Xanthocytophaga agilis: one gene and its partner. The main gene of each other region encodes a partner of the protein of the gene in region 2 in a complex. Links are inferred from orthologs where the notes say so. Each region holds a gene or a part of one and is shown on either strand. Other genes may lie near its edges.

Region 1 (3,178 bases), on a different replicon or contig from region 2:
AGAGTCACATGGATCTATTAATGAAACACAATCAGCAGCGGGAGTGCAGGATTCGGCAATTTCTATAGCTGGAATTGGAAGCTCAGAATCTATCAACCGGATACTTTTTACAAAACGCGGATTATAATATTTAGAGTCAATGGTTTCGATAGAAATTCCATTATTTACAGAAGCATGGATAAACTGGATTTTTTCTCCTTTAGCAGAAATTACAATACCAACATGTCCGATTACTTTACTTTTGCGATTACGGCCTTTGAAGAAAATCAGATCTCCTTTCTGCATTTCGGCTGTTTCTACCTTTTTACCAACAGTAGCCTGCCCATAAGAGGTACGTGGCAGTGAAAATCCAAAACGAGAAAAGACATGTGATGTAAAGCCTGAACAATCAAATCCTTTGGCAGAATGGCCTCCTGAACGATAAGGTACGCCCAAATAATTTTTAGCGTAACTAATTAAACTATCAAGAACCAGAGGAGATTCGTCATCTTGTTTTGTACTATCAGCCGGGCCTAAATAGGCGTAAGATGAATTAGTGAAGATAGCTGCGGCTGTAGTTGATGAGCATACAAGGCAAGAAAGAAATAGTAAACCTGAAATCAGTAATAATTTTGTCATAACACCTGTTTTCAAATGATTGAGGAAGCTAAACCATCCCGGTTGCCTCACTCCTAAATACGTATTTTGCTTGCTTCGATACTAGCTGGGTTTAAAAACGTTGTAAAGTACGTAAAAGTAAAAGAGAGAGTTTCGCAGAAATGTTGATAATTTTCTACATTTTCTACAAAAGTCTTACATAGAAATGAAAAGTTTACTCGAAGAAAGGAAGTACTTTTATAGGGCTATTTTGCTGATTAATAGATTATAGCGTAAAAAAAGCCTTTTATTTAAAGGCCAAATATTACATAAAACAGTTTTTTCCTTTGGTTACCCTCAATACCACATCATAGCCTGATCTATTTCAATCGCCCAGGCGTGAAGTCCTCCCCTTAATATGGAAAGGTTAGTAAATCCATGAGTTTTATTGAGGTATTCAAATGCTAAAGTACTCTCAATTCCATGATGGCAATAGATTATGACAGGCAAGTTTCTGGATAATTGCTCATAGTAAGATGGCAGTTCCTCAAGCGGTATATGTATTGCCGCTTTTATATATCCATTTTTATATTCTTCCTGTTCACGCACATCCAACAATTGAAATTGCATCCCCTGATTCATAATCTTCTTTAATTCCTGGACTGTGATTTCGTTGCCTTCCATAAACCCACAATATTTATAAAATTACATTTATACAAAAAAATATTTATTATATCATAAAAATAAATTTATTTTATGAATTTTTCAATATATTGTTTAAATAATTTTATAACAAAGTACCAGTGATCAAAGTTCTTATGTTCAATCAATTAGGCAGAAAGGCTTCCACACATCATTCTAGGTTTTCCAAAAAGGTCGTGCCGAATAGTAGTATGTAATCCAAATGATTGCATGAGAGTCGATGTCTCTTGTGAAAAATGCTCATTTAGTTCAACAAAAAGCTTTCCCCACTCTGGTAATGAAGATTGACTAAAGGATGCGATAACTTTGTAAAATAAAAGAGGATCATCATCTGGCACAAATAAAGCCTGGTGAGGTTCATAAGCAATCACATTTGTCAGCATTTGTTCCTTTTCTGCTATTGTTACATAAGGAGGGTTGCTGATTATATAATCAAAGTATACAGGAAACTCTTCAGGAAGATTACCTGAAAGAATATCCATTTGCCGAAAATGAACTGTAACATGTTGTAACCGAGCGTTTTGCTCTGCGATAGAAATAGCACCACTCGAAATATCAATGGCCCATACTTCAGACCCAGGTATTTCTGCAGCCAGCGAAACCGCAATACACCCACTTCCTGTACCAATGTCAAGTATACGGCAATTTTTAACGGGTGCTGATTTATACTCTTCCAGTACCCATTCTACCAGCTCTTCTGTTTCAGGGCGGGGAATCAATACATGAGAATTTACCCGAAACGTTCTTCCCCTAAATTCTGTTTCTCCTAAAATATACTGAATAGGTTCATGTCGTAACAAACGGGCAATCCAATCGTTAAAGTCTTTTGCTGCAACACTGGTTATGACTTTGTCTGTCACAATTGACGTTTTTGTTAATCCAAGTTTATTCTGCAACAACCAAAAAGTTATTGAACGAGCCTCTTCCGGTTCATAAATTGAACTGATTACATGTGTAATATGATCAAATAATTGACGCGCAGAAGTGGTTAACATGGTATAATAATTACAGTCAAGAAACAAAAATAGTATCTTTCTGCCGATAAATACTCTTAAATGTATAAAACCTTTCGATCTATAATTCAACAATCACATGATTCACAATCAGATACCAACAGACATTCATTTTATGCGACGGGCACTAGAACTAGCCAGCCTTGGCCAGGGCTCTGTAAGTCCCAATCCTATGGTTGGCTGTGTGATTGTACATAACAATCGGATTATTGGAGAGGGGTGGCATCAGAAGTATGGTTCCTGGCATGCAGAAGTAAATGCTATCCACTCTATACAAGAACATGATCTGGAGTTACTTCCTGAAAGTACTGTATATGTAACCTTGGAACCATGTACTCACTTTGGCAAAACGCCTCCCTGCTCGGATTTATTAATCGAAAAAAAAGTACGCCGTGTAGTGATTGCCAATGTAGATACAAATCCACTAGTTGGTGGAAAAGGAATTGAAAAACTTAAGAATGCAGGTATTGAAATTACTACAGGTATTTTGGAAAAGGAAGCCAGATGGCTCAATCGTCGTTTTTTCACATTCATTGAAAAAAGCCGACCCTATATTATACTAAAGTGGGCTCAAACAGCAGATCACTTCATTGCTCGTTTAGATTTCAATTCCCGCTGGATCAGCAATGACTGGTCAAGAAGATTAGTACATAAATGGAGAGGTGAAGAGCCAGCTATTATGGTTGGCACAACTACAGCCCAATATGACAATCCTCGTCTTAATGTCAGAGATTGGACAGGTGAAGATCCCGTACGCATTGTTATTGACCGGCATCTTCGGTTATCTCCTTCTTTACACTTATTTGATCAGACACAAACAACTTTATGCTATAACTTGAAGAAAGATGAATCCAGGGAATACATACAATACATAAAGTGTGCAAGTG
Region 2 (3,127 bases):
CGTACAATGCCATAAACGATAATTTCCTCCTCCTAGCCCTGCAAAATAAAATTCACCACATTGTGTAATACGTGTATTAATTGCATGTATATCAGATTCAATTCCTAAAATTCCCGACTGGCGAGCATATTGAATAATGGTATTTTGTATCGTTACATCTGTTTCAGAATCGGTATCTGGTGAGTCTATAAAGATAGCATTGGTTGCATTACGTATCTGGACAAAATTTAATAAGCTCCCTTTATTTGAACCTCGAAATGATAATCCTGTCCATAAACCTGATGCTTCCCTATAGTCACCATCCTGCCGGAATCCCATAAACTGAATAGGTTCACTGATTGTTCCATTGGCTTTAAGTGTACCATTTACAACCAATGCCGCATTATTGTAAGCATAAATTTTTGCTCCTTTTTCAATAGTTAACTGACAATTCTCAGAAACGATAACAGAGTCAAATAGTATATAGGGTTTTTCTGCTGTCCAGGTTTGATTACAACTCAGTTGTTTTTCTTTTACAAAAACTGCATCCTGTCCCCATGCGAGTAACTTAATATTAGGCATAGTATCCTGCATATCAAACATCAGAGAGTCATACAATACAAATGCTTTGGATGAATCTTTGGAAGGAATATCCATCTTAACCATAACGAGTAAACTATCCCCTCCCCGTAACTCAATATTCTTGGCAGAGGTGATTGGGCGGCCACTTATGATAACAGAGTAAGGTGATGCTGGATTTCCCAAATGTACAGACTTTATAAGAACTGCATTTTTATTAGGATTTCGGACAAAGAAGTATTCCGTTGTGGTGGTGAGGGCAGTGAAGACAGTATCAAACACAATGGCATCTTCTGAAAATGTGACAGGTTTAGGATTGTCGGTCAGAATTTCATCCTGAGGTTTACAAGATACTATACAAAGTGTAAGCAGAATTAATAAGCAAATGTATTTCCCGAGAAAACGCATAAGTCTCACAAGTATTTTAATTCGAAAATAGCCTAAATATTCGCTGTAGAATAAAAATAGATAGGGTTGAATCGTGGTTTGATCGGGAATATACAGTATTATTTTGCTTCGATGCCATTGGAAGAATACATAGTTACTGCATTTCTATGCTTTTCTTACACTGCTCCTTCTTTCAATTTTTCAGCATTATCTGCCATTCGGAGTTGCTCAATAAATGGTAAAATCTCTCCATTCATTACAACAGGCAGATTATAGACTGTGAAGCCAATCCGATGATCTGTTACCCGTCCCTGAGGATAGTTATACGTCCGTATTTTCTCAGAGCGGTCACCTGTTGATACAAGGCTTTTCCGATGACTGGCTATCTCCGCTTCCTGTTTCCGAACTTCTTCTTCATACAACCTGGTACGAAGCATCTGCATCGCTTTTTCACGGTTTCCTAACTGGGAACGTTCTGTTTGGCATACTACAACTGTTCCTGTCGGAACGTGCGTCAGCATTACCTTTGTTTCTACTTTGTTAACGTTCTGACCTCCTGCTCCACCACTTCGGGCAAACTGCATTTTGATGTCACTTTCTCTGAGTTCAAAATCAATCTCATCAGCCTCTGGCATCACTACAACTGTTGCAGCTGAAGTATGTACACGTCCTTGAGTTTCTGTATCCGGAACTCGTTGCACCCGATGTACACCCGATTCATATTTTAACATTCCGTATACGTCTTCACCTGATATTGTGGCTGTTATCTCTTTATACCCTCCCATAGTTCCTTCTGTAAAGTCTGCAAGATCTATTTTCCAGCCCTGATTCTCTGCAAAACGTTGATACATACGGAAAAGATCTCCTGCAAAAATAGCTGCTTCATCTCCTCCAGTACCTCCTCTAATTTCCAGTATGATATTTCGACTATCATTGGGATCTTTTGGAATGAGAAGATTTCGGATATTCTGTTCCATTTCTTCTTTTCTAGGGGAGAGTTCATCAAGCTCTATTTTGGCCATTTCCCGGAATTCCTCATCTTTTTCTGTCTCCAGTACTTGCTTTGCACTCTCAATATTGCCTAAGAGTGTTTGGTAGGCATGATACTCCTTGACAATTTTTTCGAGGTCTTTATATTCTTTGCTGAGTTTGGAAAACCGATGGCGGTCTGCAACTATAGATGGGTCTGTGAGTTGTTGACCCACTTCATTAAACCGATGTTCAATAGCTTCTAATTTATCTAACATAAATAGTATATAAGCTTACTAGTCAGAATGCATAAATCAGGAAAACGAGATCTCCGTCAAAAATGCTCATGATAAGTAGGATAAGTGATAGATGAAACACAAAATTAATCAATAAACTTTACTTATTGAGGGTGAAATAATACATATATCACCTAAAATCTTACGTGCAAAGTACAGATAGTTCATTCACATTTCATTAGAGGAGAGAATCAAAGTATAGATATCAATATCATGCAAAAGAGCAAAAAACTACTACAGGTAGGTTGGATGATAATAACATGATTTTCGCAAGTAAGTGAACAACTATATTTGTTGTCTAAAAATCAACAACCCTTTTTATTAACGACTATGAGAAAAACTCTTCTATTATTTGTTTTAATGCTGTTGGCTCTCCCCAACAAACTTTGGGCCCAGGAGAATGATTACCGTATTCATGCTGTATTCTTATATAACTTCACCAAGTATGTACAGTGGCCAAGTGCAGGGCAATCAGGAGATTTTGTTATTGGCGTAGTTGGCAACTCATCGATTTATGATGAATTGGTAAAGATAACCAATGGCAAAATGGCTGGTACACAAAAGATCGTTGTAACGAAGTTTAAATCAGCTGATGCAATCACTAACTGCCAGATGTTATTTGTTCCTTCTCAGGTTAACTTCGAAAATGTGCAATCTAAACTTGCTGGTAAACCTGTGTTGTTAATCACAGAGAAACCGGGGCTTGCTCAAAAAGGTAGTAACATAAACTTTGTAATTAAAGAAAACAAATGGCGCTTTGAATTGAATGAGAATTCTACCCGCCAGGCCGGATTAAAAGTATCTGCTGAATTGTCTAAGCTAGCTATCAGTGTTTAATCCCATGTATGTTAGTGGCCCATTAAAACATTTGTATTAGATTGACTTTTCTGAGCAGAAATAATAATAAAGCCTCATAC

Evidence for each region.
Region 1: the proteins of prfA (region 2) and prmC are in contact, whole or in part, in a crystal structure (PDB 2B3T), measured with the Escherichia coli proteins. The link is inferred for Xanthocytophaga agilis from one-to-one orthologs.

Annotation. Positions count from the first base shown.
Region 1 is NZ_JASJOU010000007.1:363,687-366,864, forward strand. Bases 341-3,177 are described here. They hold prmC (peptide chain release factor N(5)-glutamine methyltransferase), read right to left. Parts: upstream 2,274-3,177; coding sequence 1,407-2,273; downstream 341-1,406. Other genes in these bases: QNI22_RS21325 (C40 family peptidase), read right to left, coding at 341-618; QNI22_RS21330 (rhodanese-like domain-containing protein), read right to left, coding at 934-1,260; ribD (bifunctional diaminohydroxyphosphoribosylaminopyrimidine deaminase/5-amino-6-(5-phosphoribosylamino)uracil reductase RibD), read left to right, coding at 2,371-3,177. Outside these bases: more of QNI22_RS21325, read right to left, coding at 1-340; more of ribD, read left to right, coding at 3,178-3,178. UniProt on the Escherichia coli protein: Methylates the class 1 translation termination release factors RF1/PrfA and RF2/PrfB on the glutamine residue of the universally conserved GGQ motif, i.e. on 'Gln-235' in RF1 and on 'Gln-252' in RF2.
Region 2 is NZ_JASJOU010000006.1:55,452-58,578, forward strand. The notes cover bases 158-2,943. They hold prfA (peptide chain release factor 1), read right to left. Parts: upstream 2,193-2,943; coding sequence 1,122-2,192; downstream 158-1,121. Other genes in these bases: QNI22_RS18310 (choice-of-anchor Q domain-containing protein), read right to left, coding at 158-966; QNI22_RS18320 (YfiR family protein), read left to right, coding at 2,541-2,943. In the rest of the region: more of QNI22_RS18310, read right to left, coding at 1-157; more of QNI22_RS18320, read left to right, coding at 2,944-3,047. UniProt on the Escherichia coli protein: Peptide chain release factor 1 directs the termination of translation in response to the peptide chain termination codons UAG and UAA.